Regions from separate parts of the Vagococcus lutrae genome, predicted to be linked through region 2. Evidence: riboswitches for the same ligand, from Rfam matches in the RefSeq annotation. Region 2 holds a riboswitch; each other region holds the start of a gene.

Region 1 (6,553 bases), 140 kb from region 2:
GTTCAAGGAGTTGGTTTTCGTTATATGACTAAATTTGTCGCCGACCAATATGGAATAAAAGGACTCGTTAAAAATCAAGCGGATGGTTCCGTTTATATTGAAGCCAGTGGTAGTCCCGAAAGAATAGCGTTGTTTATTCAAAAAATAAAAGCTTCCCCTACTCCAAGCGGTCGTGTCGATGATTATGAATTAGAATATGACGATACGTTGCCAACTTACTCCTCTTTTAAGGTAACCTATTAAAGACTCTCATAAGGTTCTAACTAATCATTGAAAACTATCTCATTTTCGATTATAGTTATTCTTATGAATAAAATTTAACAAAAGGAAGAACGCAATGAAAAATATGAAAAAATGGCTAATGGCCTCAGGGTTATTCGGTCTCGCTTTAACGTTATCTGGTTGTGTCGATGTTTATAAAACAGGTCCAAATGCTGGACAACCAACTGGGAACGGTTTAATTTACAACTTTTTAGTAAAACCGATGAGTGTGATTATCAACTACTTAGTCGATATCTTTGGTAACTATGGGGTTGCTGTCATCGTTTTAACGATTATCGTCCGTCTCTTATTATTCCCATTAATGCTACATCAGACTAAAAAATCAACCTACATGTCTGAAAAAATGGCGTATCTCAAGCCACAAATGACAGCTATTCAGGAAAAATTAAAAATGGCTACTTCTCCTGAAGAACAAATGGCGGTTAATAAGGAAATGAAAGAACTCTATGCTAAATACGACGTTAGCATGTTTGGTGGTATCGGATGTTTACCTTTACTAATTCAAATGCCAATTTTTACTGCTTTATTCTTCTCAGTCAAATATCCAGTTGGCATTGATATTTCTAATGCGACATTCTTAGGTATCAACTTAAGTCAAACAAGCTTACTGCTGACTATCCTAGCAGGTTTAGCTTACTTATTACAAAGTTTTATTAGTATGATAGGTATTCCTGAAGAACAAAAGAAACAAATGAAAATGATGCTTTATATGTCACCGCTAATGATTACGTTTATTTCTTTCTCATCTCCAGCTGGAGTGACGCTATACTGGGTTGTCGGAGGACTTTTCAGTTGTTTACAATCTCTTTATACAAACTTAATCCAAAAACCAAAAATCAAAGCGGAAATTGAAGAAATGATGCGTTTAAACCCACCAGAGCCAGTTGAACCAATTAAAAATGTTACACCAACTGCTAAACCGGCTACAAAAAAAGTCAATCAACCTGCAAGAAATCGTCCACAAGGAAAAGGACGTAATGCTGGTAAGCAACAACGAAATAAATAAATGATACTTTGTGAAAAAGAACTTGAACATTCAAGTTCTTTTTTGTTTTATTGATTGTCAAACAGATAAAATCATGTTATATTTTAGCTATAACTTAATAGATTTGTTAGGCGAGGCTTCTACACAAACACAGGGTACTGCCCAGAAACGTCGAGAGACGCCAATGGGTAGAACATGAATAGTCGACATAAGGCTTTTCTGAATGTACCTAAAAATTATTACGATAATTTTTTACGTTGTATAGTGCTAAAACTCAACGATTAATCATGATTGATACTATCAACCTTACGTTGCGTTTTTCGTCATGTAAGGTTTTTTTATATTTTAAGGAGGTGGTTGTCATGGACGACGCGAATGGACCCAGTCAGTTGCACACGTATATCAAAACATATGGCAATCATCTAATGGTGGCCGTATCATAGGAGGCTAACATGAAAAAAATAATGAATGTTGTATTATCATTTATGCTCAGTCATCACCTTATCCCTATTACCAAACAGACAACGGATTTTTCGATGTTTCAGTTTTAGTTTTTAAGGTAATGTGAGAAAGGATGATAGATTATGGCAATCAAAATGAAAACAATTCAATGGCAAAGTAAAGAATATTATGAAGGCATTGCTTTACGCAATCAGCATTTGAACCAACCAAGTGGATTAACACTTATCACAGATGCGCCAATTCAAGAAGAGCTTGCCATTCATCTAGCAGCAATTATTGACCAACGCGTGGTTGGGACACTCTTTTTAGATAATACTGACCGTGAGAACACAGCACAAATCAAACAAGTCGCTGTTTCAGACGCTTATCGTGGAATGAAAATTGGCCAGTCATTAATGGCCTATGCCGAATTAATTGCACGCCAACAAGATTACGAAGAAATCTTTTTAACCGCAAGAGAATCAGCTTGGTTATTTTATGAAAAACTGGGCTATGAGTCTAGTGGCAATACATTTATTAAGTCGCAAGGCCTAATTTTAAAGCCTTATATTAAACGGCTACAATAAAAAGCCGCTTGTCCCCTAAAAGGAGACGAGCGGTTTTTTCTATTATTTAATAGGTAGTTGAATTCTAAACACTGTGCCGTGTCCTAAGACACTATCCACTTGAATGGCTCCTCGATAGTTTTCAATGAGTTCTTTCGCAATCGCTAAACCGAGTCCATTGCCGCCCTTATGACGACTTCTTGCCTTATCAACACGATAAAAGCGATTGAACACACGGTCAAGATCTTCTTCGGCAATCCCTTCCCCATAATCCTGAACGGCGATTTCTAGGGTATTCATAGTAGAAGAGACTGAAACATGAATCTCTTTACGGTCTAAAGAGTACTTAACCGCATTATCAAGTAAGATAATTAACACTTGTTCAAAATGATTTCGGTACATTTTGACTTCTTTTTCTTCAGATAAATCATCATCTAATATGAAAATAAACTCTTCGTAAAGTAAAGTAAAGTTATTGACAGTCTGATGAATGACTTCTTTTGCTAATGATGTATCATGTTTGTGTTGAAACTCTACTTGCTCAATACGTGAAAGGTCAAGCATTTCTTGTACAAGACTTTTCATCCTCGTGATTTCTTGTAGTGACGCCTCTAGCGATTCTTCTAAGATTTCAGGGTCATCTTTTCCCCAGCGATTAAGTAGCTTTAAATGCCCTTCAATTATAGCAACAGGTGTACGCAATTCATGTGATACATCTCCAACAAACTGTTGCTGTTGTTCGATAAATTTTTGCATACGATCCATCATGTCATTAAAGACTTCTGCTAAATCTCCAAATTCATCGTGACGATTCATCTCAGGAATACGCACGTCAACTTGCGGGTCATTTTTTATTTGATTGATGATTTCAGTAATTTGTTTTAATGGACGTAAGAAGTAAGTCGACAAGATAAAACCTAGTACAAAACTCACCACTAAGCCAAGTAACACTAACGTCACTAGAGTATTTAATAACTTACGTCTGACTTCATAAACGGAAGATAAATCGTAAAAAAGTTGCACGTAACCCGTTTGTTCGCCTGTTTTTTGAGAAAAAACAGGTTGATACGCGACAAACCCAGATAAGTTCCCCACTTTTTGCTCTTCTATTCTCTTACTATTACTACCAACATAAGGATAACCAGTATTTCGCGTTTCGAAAACGAGTTTTTTATCTAAATTATAAACCGATACACTTAACTCGGGTTGTGACAGTTCTGAAATAAACGTGTTCAATCGAATTAAGTTCGCTTCTAACGTTTGGTCTATCGGCTCAATACTTGGTTGTGAGTTTCCTTCACGCAAATAGTAGGTAGTATTTCGAATTGAAAGCTCATTTTGAGAAGTGCTCAAACGCTTAGTGATATGGTCTAAAGTCATCTCAATATTTTCGCGTTCTTGCTTCACTAAAATAGCAAAACTCGTTTTATAAGTCACTACTGAAAAAATCGTGACAATAACAAAAACAAAAACCGAGGTCATCAGTGTCCATTTAAAGCTAAGACCTATTTTAAAAGGCTGAGACTCCCACCATTCTTTTAAACGTTTCATTAAGATCTCATCACATACCCTGTACCGCGAACGGTTTGGATATAGCTATCTTCACCTGGCACATCAATTTTATTACGGAGATAGCGAATATAAACATCGACCACATTTGTTTCGACTTCTGTTTCATATCCCCATACCTTTTTCAAGAGAACATCACGTGATAAGACGACATTGATGTTTTCCATTAAAGTTAAGAGTAATTCATACTCGCGTTTAGTTAATTCAATCACATCATTATCTCGTCGAACAACACGATTTTCCTTTTCGATTGTTAAATTACGATAAGTTAACGTTGTTTGCTTAGTCACATTACGGTCACCTTCTATATCGATACGGCGTAATAAGGCACGTAAGCGAGCTAACAACTCTTCAATCGCAAAAGGTTTAACGATATAATCATCGGCACCATGGTCTAAACCTGATACACGGTCAATCACTGAATCACGAGCTGTCATCATAATAATGGGTGTTTCCTTCGTTTGACGAATACGACGGCAAACTTCTAAACCATTTAGCTCAGGTAGCATTAAATCTAATAAAATCGCATCCCAATCAGAGCCAAGAGCTGCTTCAAGCCCTGTACGACCATTGTGATGGACTTCTACTTCATATCCTTCATGTTTTAATTCTAACTCAACAAAACGTGCTAAGTTTTTTTCATCTTCTATGATTAAAATTTTACTCATCTTTCATATTTCCTCTCTTCGAAATATAATCTAATACTGTTAGTATTATAACGATAAAATGTGAAAAAAGCTATCATTCTAAGCAAAGAATGATAGCTTTTCCTGAAAATGATTAATTTTGATACCAGTCGTAATGGAACGTGCCTTCTTTATCTTTTCTTTGATATGTATGTGCACCAAAGTAATCACGTTGTGCTTGAATAATATTGGCAGGTAAGTCAGCACTTCGATAAGAGTCATAGTAGGCAATCGCTGAAGAAAATGTCGGGACAGGAACGCCTGCCTGAACAGCCATTGCTACTACTTCGCGGACAGACTGTTGGTAACGTTGTGTAATCTCGTTAAAGTACTCGTCTAACAAAAGATTCGTAAGTTGTGGGTCACGTTCGTAAGCATCTGTGATTTTTTGCAAGAATTTCGCACGGATGATACATCCTGCTCTAAATATCTTAGCAATCTCACCGTATTCTAAATCCCAACCATACTCTTCACTTGCCACACGTAATTGAGCAAAACCTTGTGCATAGCTCATGATTTTACTGAAGTATAGAGCTTGACGTATTTTTTCAACAAATTCTTCTTTATTTCCTTCAAATGCTGAAACTGTTGGAGCCGGAATGATTTTGCTTGCTGCGACACGTTCGTCTTTCATCGCTGAGATATAGCGAGCAAAAACCGATTCTGTAATAAGAGGCAGTGGGACACCTAAGTCTAAAGCACTCTGGCTCGTCCATTTTCCTGTTCCTTTGTTTCCAGCTGCATCCAAAATCACATCGACAATCGGTTTGCCCGTTTCTTCGTCTTTACGAGTTAGAATATCTGCCGTAATTTCCATTAAGTAGCTGTCAAGCTCACCTTTATTCCAATCGGCAAAAATTTCAGCGACTTCTTCTACTGATAAACCAAGTAGACGAGTCATAATATCATAAGATTCAGCAATTAATTGCATATCGCCGTATTCAATACCATTGTGAGCCATTTTAACGTAATGCCCTGCTCCATTAGGCCCAATATATGTTACACATGGTTGACCGTCTTCTTCCGCAATGGCAGCAATCTGTTCAAAGATAGGGGCTACTAATTCATACGCCTCTTTTTGCCCCCCAGGCATAATAGCAGGCCCTTTTAATGCCCCTTCTTCCCCACCAGATACACCTGTTCCGATGAAATTAATGCCTGAATTAGCTAATTCTTCGTTACGACGAATCGTATCTTTGTAGAACGTATTTCCTCCGTCGATTAAAATATCTCCTTTATCTAAATGAGGTAGTAGAGATTGAATCGTTAAATCAGTCGCTTTACCTGCTTGAACCATTAACATAATTTTGCGCGGTTTTTCTAATGATGCCACGAAGTCTTCAATCGTATAAGTCGCAACTAAATTTTTATCATCATGTTCTTTGATAACTTCTTCTGTACGAGCCGCTGTTCGGTTAAAAATAGAAACTGAATATCCTCTACTTTCAATATTCAATGCTAAGTTTTTTCCCATGACCGCCATACCGACGACCCCAATATTTTGTTTTGACATTGTCTTGCCTCCTGTAATTTCTAAATTGACTCTTTATTATTAAGTATAATATACCTTAATTCAGATGTGAACTAAAACAACTTTCAAACGACAAAAAAACTCATTAGACTCCATGGTTGTCTAATGAGTTTCAACATTTCTAATTAAATGTTATTAAGCTTGTACTTCTTTTCCAGCATAATGACCACATTCTGGACATACGTGGTGACTACGTTTCATCTCACCACAGTTTGAACATGTGCTCATACCAGGTACTGATAATTTATAGTGTGTACGACGTTTTGCTTTTTTTGCTTTTGAAGTTCTTCTTGCAGGTACTGCCATTTGAACTACACCTCCTTCAATACTTTTGTTAGTCAATGACTAACATCTATTCCAATCTTACCTGTTATCTGAATCGTTATTATCTAACAAAGCCGATAATTTCGCAAGACGAGGATCTAATTTAGGTTCTTCCTTTGTCGCTTCTTGTTGTTGAAGATAAGAGGCTTCTGAGATAATTTGCCAACCG
Region 2 (6,553 bases):
CCTACCGTATGTCCATTCTCTTTTAATCCTTTGACGATATCTGTTTTTTGGGCTGGTGAAAGTTTCACAAAAACCGAATGATTCTCTATCGTTTCAAGAAATTTATCAGCAGACATCTCTTGTAAATCACGTCCACTAATAATCGTTTCATTTTCCAATCCTACTTGTTGACAGACTGCTCGTGTCACTCGCTCATTATCACCCGTTAAAACTTTAACGCCGACTTGATGCTCTTTTAATGCCATTAACGCCTGTTTCGTCGTTTCCTTTGGTGGATCTAGGAAAGCAAGATAGCCAATTAACACCATTTCTGATTCATCTGCTATCGAAAACTCTCCGATTGGACGCGGATTAGTCTTTTGTGCCACAGCCACCACACGCAAGCCATCTTCGTTTAATGTATCGACTGTTCGTAAAACTTCTTCTTTAATCGCTGATGAAAGTGGTTTAACTTCACCATTGACTTCAACAAAAGATGAAATCTCTAACATCTCCTCTACCGCGCCTTTAGTAATCATTTGAACTTTATTCTGATTATCTTTCACAACGACACTCATACGTCGACGCTCAAAGTCAAATGGAATCTCATCTACCTTTTCATGATTTAAAGACGAAATGTTTAATTCTTTCGATGCGGCATCGATAATCGCAATATCCATTAAATTCTTTAATCCTGTTTGATGATAACTGTTTAGGTATGCATGTCGCAAAACACGGGCGTCTTCTTGTCCATTAATATCTAAGTGATATTCTAATACAATTTTATCTTGTGTTAACGTCCCAGTTTTGTCCGTACAAAGGACATCCATAGCACCGAAGTTTTGAATGGCATTTAAATCTTTAATAACTGTTCCTTCTTTCGCCATACTTGTAGCACCTTTGACTAAACTTGTCGTCACAATCATTGGTAACATCTCTGGTGTCAATCCGACAGCAATAGACAATCCGAAAAAGAGCGCCTCTACCCAATCCCCTTTTGTTAGACCGTTAATTAAAATAACTGTCGGAGCCATTATTAACATAAAACGAATTAAAAGCCAGGAAACTTCACTAATGCCAACATCAAAACTTGTCAATTCATCTGTTTTAGCAACATCCCGAGCAATTCCACCAAAAATAGTATCATCGCCAACAGCAACCACAATACCTGTCGCCGTACCACTGACAACGTTACTGCCCATATACACCATATTTTGATAATCAGTTTGACTCTCTCTCGCTGAAATATCTACAGGAGCTGTCTTTTCTACCGGATGACTTTCTCCCGTCATAGCCGACTGACTAACAAACAAATCTTTTGCCGCTATAATCCGTATATCCGCTGGAATCATATCTCCCGCAGACAAGTGAACGCGGTCACCTACAACAATTTCTTCAGTAGGGACTTCTATTCTCTCTTGTCCTTTACGTGTGACCGTCGCCGTAACTCTAACTAACGATAAAAGACTCTCCGCTGCTTTTGATGATCTAACTGACTGAAACAATGTCAAACTACCGCTGATTGTTACCATCGTACTGATAATAATAACAGCCGTTAGATCTTTTTCAGCCCCACTTGCCAACCAATAATCAGTCACAAACGAGATAATCGCAAGCACCATTAATATAATCGTAAACGGGGTAAAAAAAGCTTTTCTCACTTTTGTTCCCCAAGATTCTTTTTCGTATTCGGACAAAATATTCGCCCCATATTTACGACGACTATTTTCCACCTCATCTTGTGCCAATCCATTTTGACCGCCTCCTAATTTTCTAGTAAGGCGCGCTACTTCACTTCTTGCTGCAAACTCATAACGCTTATCCATAACTGACAGCGTATTGTTTAATTCTTTCATTCTCATTTTTTTCCCTCGCTCTCCATAAATATAACCGGTCGCACTTTTCTCCATTCATGAACAAAAGGACGCCGAACATTTTGAAGGCGCTAGAAATTATCATCTAATTACCATTTAACTCATCTAACTCGTTGAGTTTTAGCACTATATAACGTAAAAGAATAGCTATTTCTATTCTTTAGCTACTTTGGGAAAAGCCTTACTCGACCATTCCTGTCCTACCCATTGGCGTCTCTGGACGTTTTTGAGCAGTAGCCTGTGTTTATATAGGAGCCTCACCTAACGAAAAGTCCTAGACTTTCTATCGGGTGCTGGATCATCAGTGTCCATTCCTAAACACCTACACGAACAATCTGAATTTTCCATAACATCACCCCTTGTATGCTTTATTTAAAATAAAGACAAAAAAATCTCTTACGTCAAAACCAACGTAAGAGATAAATAGGCATGTTAAAAAAACACGGATCACTTCGTTGAGTTTTGACACTATACAACGTAAAAGAATGTCCATTCTTTAGCTACCTTGGGAAAAGCCTTAAGTCGACTAGTCCTGTCCTACTCATTGGCGTCTCTGGACGTTTTTGAGCAGCAGCCTGTGTTTGTATAGGAGCCTCACCTAACAAATCTTTATTTTATTAACTATAAGCCTACCATTGATGTGATATTTCGTCAACTCTTCATTTTTTTACCACATTTTCAAAGTCTTTTTAATTACAATCTTTAATAATTGAGTGTATAATAAACATATCATACAGGAGGTGTTCAGAATGAAAACAGAAAAAGAAATTAACATGCTGATTGTCGAAGCAAAAAAAGAAGTTGACCGTCTTGAAGAACAACGTCACAAAGATTTAGGTAACTCGATGAACTTCATTCACAATGAAATAGAACTCCAACGCACACTCGCTCAAATCGAAGCTTACGAAGAAACACTTAACTAAACGCTTAGATTATGATTCGAAACAAAACTATGATATACTGTGTAAGATATGAAAAATGTTTAAATACATTATTTTAATTTGTTTTGAAGAAATTTATTCGCACTGGCGTAGTTAAAGAGCTACAAGGATGTCATAGAGGTTAGGGATGACATTGTTTAAACGAGAAAAAGTCAAAATATTGTAACAGTTATTTTAAATATTGATTAGTGAGATAGCCCGCTTCTAAGTGAAGTGGGCTATCGTTCATTTTATCATATTTCTTTAAAAACACCCCTTACTTCCTTTATAATAAAGATAAAGAATAAAGGAGGGATTTTTATGGAAAATAATAAGAAGCCCGTCACTCAAGTCATTATTGATCGTGAAGAGCATCAGCGTTTACATGAGTTTGCAACGACACTTGAAACGATTGCTAAGAAACTTAAAGAAGAAGGGACATTTCACTTTACTGAAGGAAACCACACAACCCCCATTACCCCGTCAGACAATTTAAAAGTGGAATACTCCTATGAAATCAAAGGAGACAAACATTCTTTTGAAATTGAATTTGATTGGTATACAGGTCAAAAAGAACAAGCTGCATTTAAAATTGAATAAGAAAAAAAGAGATGAAATAGTCTTCCCTTATTATTTCATCTCTTTTTCTGTTCTTTAACCCGCGTTAATCAGTAAACTTTCATAAAAATTGTGAAATCCCCTTAAAAAATAACACTTTATGGTATATAATAAGGTTGTTCGTGAAAACACAAACTTAAAAAGGAGAATGATGATGAACAAGAAAGAAAATGTTGTTGGCTTTATATTATTAATTGTCTTATTAATTGCTGGTAAAACAATGCTGGCATCCAATGTATTATTTATTCGTTTGTTATTCGGTTTAGGTCTAGGATATACGTTATCTCGTGCCTATACTGGTTTTGCAGGGAGTGTGAACCGTGCTTATAACACAGGATCAACTAAACTCATGCGAACTCTAATGCTATTATTCTTTTTAACGGCTCTTGCTTCTACAGGTTACTTTTTCTTAGCCGATGCTTCACAATTTGACTTATGGGTCAATCCTATCAACACTGGTCTTATTTTAGGTGGTATTTTATTTGGATTTGGGATGGCTTTCTCTTCTTGTTGTGCATCAGGCGTGTTAACAGACTTAGTAACGGCACTACCTCGAGCAGGCGTCACTTTTATTTTCTTTTGTATGGGCGTCTTTTTAGGATACCCCGTACAAAATTCACAGAGTTGGATTATTAACTCATGGTTTACATCTGAAACTGGAAAAGCACTCGGTACTAACGGTGTCTTCTTACCAGATTTATTTAAAAATGATGGAACAAACGGTTATCTCGGCGCACTTATCCTAACAGGGATTTTTGCCTTAATCGTTGTTGCCCTTTCATTTCTATATGAAAAGAAACGTCGCAACGCCAACACTTACTACGGTGTCTTATCCGAAAGAATGCAAGACGAAGCTCCAAAACTTGATGTTAAAAACTTCAATGTTGCTAATCAAGACACTTACTATCAATTATTCGTTGCACCTTGGTCACTTAAACAAGGCGCTGTCATCCTAACCTTGATTTTCACCGTCATGATGGGCGTGACAAAAACTGGTTGGGGCGCTTCTACTCCTTATGGAATGTGGTTCGGTAAATTCTTAATGTTATTCGGCGTTTCTGCTGACTCATTAGCAGAATTCACCAAAATGGCACCTGAATTTTACTCCAATCCCCTATTGGAAAATGGTGTTAGCGTGCAAAACTTCGGTATTCTTTTTGGTACAATTATCTTTTTATTAACCTCTGGACAATTCAAACGCACATTCATGTCTGAAATGAACCTGACAGGTAAAGAAGCATTATTATATGCTTTAGGTGGTATTTGTATGGGATTCGGAACACGTCTATCTAATGGTTGTAACGTAGGTGCTTTATATACACCTATCGCTAACTTCTCATTATCTGGTTGGATTTTCCTTATTCCGCTTGTTATAGGAGCAATATTAGGAAACAAATTCTCAGACAAATGGTATGGAAAATAATTAACTAATTAAATAGCTATTCTCATCTTTTTCACGAACAATCCCCCCTACGTTGGACATAATGCCCATCGTAGGGGGGATTTTGATATGTGAGATGAAACGAAACTAGCCCCCGATATTCTTATTACTTTTTTGTTTTTATTTGGTATAATTAGTTATATATATTATGCAAAAAATATTTACACATGAACTTAAAATGATAATTTTTTTCTTTGAATAACAAAATGGTAAATATTAAGGAGCTTTATTTTTATAAAGCAATCAATCATCAAAAGGCATAATTTTTCGATTGGGGGAATCACTTCATGAAGTGGATTGTATTGTTATTTTTATTAGCATTTGTTTTACACTACCCATTGCAAACACTAACTATTGTTGCTTTCATTGTTTCTATAAACTTATTCCTACATAAACGAGAAGAAAAAAACTCTTTAAAAACTGAGATAAATGAAACTCATACAAATACAGATAATTCAAATACAAATGATTTAATGATTTACAATTCAGCCCAAAATGAAACTGTTAATTATCATGGTTCCAAATCAATTAATAGTTTTGATGGATTAGAAATAGGAGAAATCATATTAATGGATTGGTTAGAAAACAAAAAACAAACCGATCTTCCTCCTGATTACTTTTCTATTTTTTACGAAATTAATTATAATATGAGTATTAATAAACTTGCTTCAAACAACTATATAAGAACATCAACCCCATCTGAAAGTCTGTATTCTCTTAAAATCAAAGATTTAAAAGAAATATTAAAAAATAACTCTTTAAAAGTATCTGGAAAAAAAGCCGAGCTAATAAAAAGAATTCAAGATAATGTTGAAGAATATTTATATGCAAATACAGTACCTAAATGTTGGTCTTTAACAAATCAGGGGGAAAAAATAATAGAAAAATATCATTTATTAATTTGGGCTCATAAAAATAGATCCCATGATACTTGTGTCACTCCTTATTCAGTCGTTCCTTACTTAGATTCCAATCTAGGTCCTGAAGAAATTGCTTACAATATCTCTAAAAAATCATTTATCAAAAACTTAAAAGATTTTAAATATGGTATGGCAACAAATGATTTAATGTACCAACATAGACTATTACTCAGTGAAAGTAAATTAGAGGAAGCTCTTTATTGTGTTATGTTTGCCCTTATTCTTCAATTAACGGGAATAGGTAACTCAGATAAAGATTATATCTATGTTCATAAATATAATGTTTATACATCACATTTAAAAGCTGAGATAATTAAACTACAATCTATGTTAAGTTTATCAAATAGCGAACTAGAAGAATATCTGATGCAGGCTTATAAAAAAATAGAACAAGATCTTTCTTCAATTAGGCTTTTTCACAACGAGGAAGAGTTATTAACCTGTTTTCGTACGCTCATGTACCTTTCCAAAGAAGAGTATTACTCGATAATAGAATCTTGGATTCAAAGAATGCCTGATAAATATCGATAGTAATTTATTATGAAAGTTATTTTACTATGATATCTAAATCTAAGATTGAAAACCACCAATAAAGTGTGTTGAAGGAACCAAAATGTTAATTACAGATTAATTACTGAATTTCATAGACAAGAAAAGAAAGATATATTGCTTCTATTATGACATTTAGTTTAAATGGTTTAATCACACTTTCAGAAAATAGTCTTGTTTATGAGTGGAAATGTGCTGAATTTTTGGAAGTAACGTTATCAGCTTTTCAGGAAGCGATTAAATTATACCAAG
Region 3 (6,553 bases), 180 kb from region 2:
GTAATTAATGACAGCATGGTCTATTAAGTTTTTCCAACCTGTTTGATACTTTGAATTAAGATAAGCCATACTAAGAACGTGATTATCCATTTCACCTTTTGGATTCACATGCTCCACTAAAACAACTTTATCTTCCGTAATTGTACCGGTTTTATCTGTACAAAGAATATCCATAGCCCCTAAGTTTTGAATGGAGCTTAACTCTTTTACGATCACATTCTTTTTTGAAAGACTAATAGCACCTTTAGCAAGGTTACTTGTCACAATCATCGGTAGCATCTCAGGTGTTAAACCGACTGCTACTGCAATAGCAAAGAAGAAAGCTTGGTTCCAATCTCCTTTTGAAACACCATTTAAAAACAATACAACTGGGAAGAACACCGCTACCATGCGTAGCAACATTTTACTGACACGTGTAATTCCAATGTCGAAGGCGGTATCTCCTCGTTTTTCACTCGCGTTCTTAGCAATGTCACCGAAGAATGTATCTTCTCCTGTTTTTAAAATCAAGGCTTTCCCTTGACCACTAAGCACGTCCGTCCCCATAAACACTAAGTCTTGTAAGTCAAGCGCTGTTAAATCATCTTCTTGAATTTCTTCTTCACTGACACCTGAATAGACAAACTTTTCAACCGGCATTGATTCACCCGTCATGGATGACTGATTGACGAATAGGTCATTTGCCCAAATTAATTTAGCATCGGCTGGAATCATGTCACCTGTTGCTAAACTGACAATATCTCCTGGAACGACTTCGTCCATCGGAATCTCGATAACTTCGCCATCACGTGTTACCGCACAGGTGTTTTCAATCATTTCTTTCAATTCAAAACTTGCTTTCTGTGACCGATAATCTTGAATAAATTGAATCATGACACTTGCCGTAATCATAATTCCCATAATAATAGCAGCATCATGGTCGCCTGTTAAAGCTGAAACAACTAATAACAATGCGAGAACATAGACAAATGGATCTTGAAACGCGTGTAGCAATAATTTCCATGCTGGACGAGGCTTTTGAGCTGCCACCTCATTTGGACCAAATTCTTCCAACCTAAGTTTAGCATCCTCACTGGTCAGACCTTCTGGCGTCGTACGTAACTCCATCATCAATTCTCGATCAGAAAGTTTAACAAGTTTTTTTAACTCATTATCTTTTGATGATGCGCCAGAAAATGTTGGTTGTTTTCCTGCTTGTTTTTTTTCCATTTCCTCATCCCTTTCTTCGTTAGAACGTTTCTGTTAAATAAAACAAAAAATGCACTCTCGACACGAGAGTGCATTATAAATAACAACGTTATTCTATATAATACGCCAAATCTCAACGTCGAGTTTTAGCACTGAATGGCTTAGATAGTCAATAATCACTATCAGCTACATTAGAAAAAGCCTTGTTCGACAATTTCAGTTGACCCTAAAAAAACTCATCACAATATTCTCTCGATTATTGGAGGGCAGTAGCGTATTTCCAGACAGGAGCCTCACCTAACAGATTGTTCTATTTTTATCACACTTACTAGACTACATATAAAGATTCCTTTTGTCAAATATTCTATACAGCATGAATATGAATTTTTTAATTTTAAAAAATTAACCGACCATCACGTGCTCTTCAGGATAGCGTATCAATCCCTCATTGTTGCGTTGACGACCCGCGATTGATAATAAGAACGTGTACACTCCCACACGACCGATAAACATAAGTAACATAATGACAAACTTGCCTATCATCGTTAAATGGGGTGTTAAACCTAACGTGACGCCTACTGTACCAAACGCCGAAAAGACTTCAAAGGCTACATATTCGATACCAAATTCACGCGGTATTACTTCTGTTACAGATAGTAACGCAGTAGCGGTAATCGTAATGGTAACACATATAAAGAAGAGCGCAAAAGCACGCATGACAATTTCTTGCTTAATCGTACGATAGTGAAAAACTGTCCGATTCTTCCCTTTAATTGTCGCCCATGCATGAAGTAGTAGCACACCTAATGTTGATACTTTTAACCCACCTGCTGTCGAGCCAGAATTTCCGCCGACGAACATTAACATCATCGTTAGTAATAAACTAGCATGTGATAAATCCGCATATGGAATACTATTAAAACCTGCTGTTCTTGGTGTAACCGCAAGGAAAAATGTATTCACAATACGTTGAAACGGAGTTAATTGATCACTATATGCTTGTAAATTATTTTCGAATAGTAAAAACAATATAAAACTGCTGATTAAAATAATAATAGTCATACGCAATGTTAACTGAGTATGCAGAGTCATTTTACGGCGTTTGTACCAAGTTAACAAATCTCGCCAAACAACAAATCCCAGACCTCCGGCAATAATCAGACCACTAACCACTAACATAAAGTAGCTGTTAGTCCGCACTCCTTCTAAACTATTTCCAAACAAATCAAAACCAGCATTACAATAAGCTGAAATCGCATGAAAAACACTATATCCCAAACCATTAATTACACCATGCTTAGGGATAAAATAAAAAGAAAATAAAATCGTTCCAATCATTTGTGTCACAAATGAAAATTTTAAGACATACAATCCTAACTTCAAGACCCCTGAGTATTCACCTAAGTTTAAAGACTCTTTAAAAATTAATCGTGCTTGGAAGTTCACTTTTTTTCGCATAAACATGACCACGATTAGCGTCATTAACATGAAACTCATTCCGCCAATTTCTATCAAACACATAATCACAATACGGCCAAACAAACTCCAGTGAGCTGCCGTATTCACGGTGGTAAGACCCGTCACGCAAACCGATGAAGTCGCTACAAAGGCGGCATCTGACAAGTTCGTATGTCCTGAATTTGACGAAATCGGTAACGACAGTAAAAACGTACCGATGACAATTACCATTAAAAAACTTGCTGTTATAGCTTGAACAGGCGTAAAGCGATAATTAGCTTTAGGCTGTTTATTTTTCTTTATCACAAATATTCCCTCACCTTACTTACATTGTCTTACTATCGTTTAGTAGTGACTTCATAGTATACTGTATTTAAGAAAGATTCAATTCTTTCTTATAAATTACCCAATATCTGGAAAGGAGTGCCACGATGAACGTTATTGTTTTAGGCGGTAGTGGTTTTATTGGTCAGTCCGTCTGTGTCAAGCTAGCCGAACACGGTTTTCGTGTCACCAGTCTATCACGTTCTGGTGGTAAAAATGTTAAAGAAGAATGGAAACATCACCCTTCTATAACGTGGCAAAAAACAGATGTCTTTGATTTTTCTTCTTGGCAATCACTACTCTCTGCACAACCCGTCGTCATTAACTTGATTGGGTTATTAAAAGAAAATAAAAAAACAAATCAAACTTTCCAACGCTATCACGTTGACTTGCAGCGAGGTTTATTGCCTGTTTTAATCGAAAACGAGATACCTCACTATCTCTACTTGTCTGCTGCTGGAAAAAGTCCTTGGATGTCGCCTACGTACTTAACAACTAAGAAGAAAGCGGAAGCACTGATTACACAGGCTCCACTTCCATCTCTAATTATTCAATCAGGGCTAGTAGTTGACAAAGACCGACCATCGTCCTTGTTCTTTGGCTATTCTCTCGCAATCCTCAAATATATTCCATTTATTAGTCAAAAAGTCCAAAACGTCCTACCCATTACACGAGACGATTTGAGCTCACTTATCGTTAACAGTCTCATAAAAAAAGAAACAGGTATCATTCAAACCTTTAATAAAAAAGACCTTTCGCTTAAATGAAAGGTCTTTTTTTATGGTAAAACATGGCCTGAAGCCTGATACAACGCGTACCAATCTGCACGGGATAAAACAATGTGACTGCTATTAGCAATTTCTGTCAGACGTTCTTTAGTCATCGTACCAGCTAATGTTTGAATATTAGCTGGGTGTCGCTGATTCCAAGCCGTTACAATACCCGTCTTAGTAGTTTGGTATTTATCAGCTAATTCACTTAACAACGCATTTATTTCAGGAAACTCTGGTTGGTCGATAAACAATCCTTCCGTCATGTGTTGATAAGGCGACCAAGCCTGTACCGTCATCTGATGAAGTCGAGCATAATCTAATGCGTAACCATCTCGATTAATCGCTTCGGCTTCATGACGATTAACATGAATCCCTTCAGCCACCATATGATTAGCCATTAAACCAAATTGTAACTGATTGACTACTAACGGCATATCACTAGGTAAAGCTTGCTTTAACAACTCGATTTGAAGCGGATGATAATTACTCACACCAAAAAATTTAACTTTACCACTTTCTCGAAGAAGTTCAAATGCTTCGGCTACTTCTTCTGGTTCAATCAGAGCATCGGGACGATGTAAAGCCAAAATGTCTAAATAATCGACACCTAAACGATGCAAAATCTGATCAACACTGGCTAGAATATGAGCTTTCGACGAATCGTAAAATCCCGGTTGAATGCCACATTTCGATTGAATAATCAGCTGTTCACGCTCGATAGACGTTTGCTTTAACGCTCTTCCAAAAAGCGTTTCACAACTCCCTTTTCCATAAATATCAGCGTGGTCAAAAAAGTTAATACCTAACTGTTGTGTATGATTCAAATAATCAACCGCCTCTGTCATCGTCAAGCGATTAAACCGCATACATCCTACACCTATTTGTGAAGCACGAAGGGCTGCTTCGCCACCAATTTCAATATAGTTCATTTAGTCTTGCTCCTTTCGATATTTATCCCAGTCTCCCAAATCCTGTTGGTCAACAATTTCTAACTTTAAGTTATTTATCCATAATCGAACTTCTCTTCTGGCTAACGGAAAATTATTTTCTGAGACGTGCTTTATGAAAACTTCATAATGATATAAAAAGAGCTGCCCAAACGGTCTTGTTTTCTGTGTGAGTTGTTTAAAGTCTGCACGAATTAAATCTGAAGCGGTTTGTAGTAAAACTTCTTGATAATATTTATTAGGATAGTCTCTCGTCAACAACTCAAAAAACTTTAACATTTCTTCTTCGATTAAAGTACGCTGTTTTCGATAATCATCAATTTTTTTTAGTATTTCTGACAATGCTCGCTCGTTTAAAAGTTCACTTCTTTTTTCTTGATAGAATAAAAACTGAATTAACAATAACTCTAAAAACTCTAAACGCTCAACATATTCTTTTGGTGTCAACGATTTAGCAGCGACATACGCTCCTTTATTAGGAACCATTTCCACTAAACCCATGTCAGCCAATTCCTTAAACGCTGAGCGTACTGGCGAGCGACTGACTGCTAATTTTTCTGCAATCTCCGTCTCTATTAATTTTTTTTCTGGTGGCAATTGACCGGCCACAATGGCACGCTGCAAATAGTCGACCACTTGTTTTTTTACTTTTTGAGATACCATACAATGCCCCTTCTAATCATTCCAAATATGAGAACTAATCATTTTCGCTATAGCTTCGTTTCGGTCTTCGGCCGGAATTAGCACATGACCTAACAAACTATTTTCATCAAATTCTGCACGTTTCTGTCCGTAAAATAAAAATCGCCAATCCGCTTGAAAAGGCAGTTGCGTGACGGCTAACGAGTATTGCGCTTGTCTAATTGGAACAGTTAACCACTCACCTAAGACCGTTACAAGAGGCAATGGCCACCCGCAAAGCCCACGTATATGCGCTTCAAACTGTGACATGCTACACGCCACTTCAGAATAGATGCCGTCATCTAAGGTCGTAGGCTCAAAACCTGTGACATAAATAATGCCAAATTCATTAATCTTCATTTTAATAGTTAAAATACCTTGTACAGCTAAGCTATCACTCAAGATTTCTGCAATACGATAAACTTCATCCTGTTCCTCACGCAAAAGATTCGCGTTTGAATAATACCCTTCTAACCGTCCAATAAGAATTTTTTTTTCTACAATTGGGAAAAATACGGGCGCCTCTTCTCCATTACTAACGACTGAAACACGTATTTCTTTACTATACGGAATTTCAGATTCTAATAAACAGGGTCCTTCTTTAAAGAGGTGCTGTGCATTTTTAACATCTGATAATTCTTTAATTTCAAAATAGTCATCTTGCGTATGTGTCCGTCTAACCGTTTTTAACACACAAGGAAATCCAATACTTTCCAACGCTTCATAGACTTCAACAAGATTGTGAACAATCTCAAACGGTGGAATGTTTACTGCACTTTCATTTAAAAAACGACGTTCATCTAACCGATGATGTGCTAACTCTAAGACTGCCAACCCCTGAGGTAAGCTTTTTAATAGAGGTAGTGTTTGACTTTCTACATAACTCGTATATTCAAAAATAATAAAATCACTCATCTGGTTTAATTGCATTAAATATACTTCATTATGATACTCTCCTTGAATATGCCAGTCCGCAACAGCAGACGCTTGACAGTGTTCGAGGGGATCTAATATCGCTACTTTTAATCCTAGTTTATGAGCGGTAAGCGTTAGCATCCGTGCTAAATGCCCGCCCCCTACAATTCCTATAGTTTGACCTTGTATATATAACTTTGACATCACTTTTCCTACTTTACTATTTGATAATTTATCTACTATCATATTGTGCTAATTGATAGTTTT

The links. A riboswitch is a leader RNA that binds a small molecule or an ion and turns the genes downstream of it on or off. The one in region 2 is predicted to bind magnesium.
Region 1: it holds a riboswitch for magnesium, as region 2 does, so the genes downstream of both, M2919_RS00640 (GNAT family N-acetyltransferase) here and mgtA (magnesium-translocating P-type ATPase) in region 2, are expected to answer to the same signal.
Region 3: it holds a riboswitch for magnesium, as region 2 does, so the genes downstream of both, mgtA (magnesium-translocating P-type ATPase) here and mgtA (magnesium-translocating P-type ATPase) in region 2, are expected to answer to the same signal.

The regions. Positions count from the first base shown of each region.
Region 1 covers NZ_CP097017.1:121,174-127,726, reverse strand. The annotation lists gene M2919_RS00650 (acylphosphatase) at 1-243, shown strand, start outside; gene yidC (membrane protein insertase YidC) at 338-1,288, shown strand; M-box (ykoK) riboswitch at 1,384-1,560, shown strand; gene M2919_RS00640 (GNAT family N-acetyltransferase) at 1,852-2,295, shown strand; gene M2919_RS00635 (HAMP domain-containing histidine kinase) at 2,338-3,825, opposite strand; gene M2919_RS00630 (response regulator transcription factor) at 3,825-4,511, opposite strand; gene gndA (NADP-dependent phosphogluconate dehydrogenase) at 4,624-6,042, opposite strand; gene rpmF (50S ribosomal protein L32) at 6,196-6,366, opposite strand; gene M2919_RS00615 (YceD family protein) at 6,424-6,553, opposite strand, start outside.
Region 2 covers NZ_CP097017.1:264,016-270,568, reverse strand. The annotation lists gene mgtA (magnesium-translocating P-type ATPase) at 1-1,835, opposite strand, end outside; M-box (ykoK) riboswitch at 1,952-2,129, opposite strand; M-box (ykoK) riboswitch at 2,294-2,466, opposite strand; gene M2919_RS01295 (hypothetical protein) at 2,603-2,776, shown strand; gene M2919_RS01290 (amphi-Trp domain-containing protein) at 3,095-3,373, shown strand; gene M2919_RS01285 (YeeE/YedE family protein) at 3,546-4,814, shown strand; gene M2919_RS01280 (SAP domain-containing protein) at 5,120-6,283, shown strand; gene M2919_RS01275 (hypothetical protein) at 6,430-6,553, shown strand, end outside.
Region 3 covers NZ_CP097017.1:86,518-93,070, reverse strand. The annotation lists gene mgtA (magnesium-translocating P-type ATPase) at 1-1,209, opposite strand, end outside; M-box (ykoK) riboswitch at 1,313-1,500, opposite strand; gene M2919_RS00500 (TrkH family potassium uptake protein) at 1,591-2,952, opposite strand; gene M2919_RS00495 (NAD-dependent epimerase/dehydratase family protein) at 3,078-3,737, shown strand; gene M2919_RS00490 (aldo/keto reductase) at 3,749-4,672, opposite strand; gene M2919_RS00485 (GntR family transcriptional regulator) at 4,673-5,353, opposite strand; gene M2919_RS00480 (ATP-grasp domain-containing protein) at 5,366-6,490, opposite strand; gene M2919_RS00475 (glycoside hydrolase family 73 protein) at 6,519-6,553, opposite strand, start outside.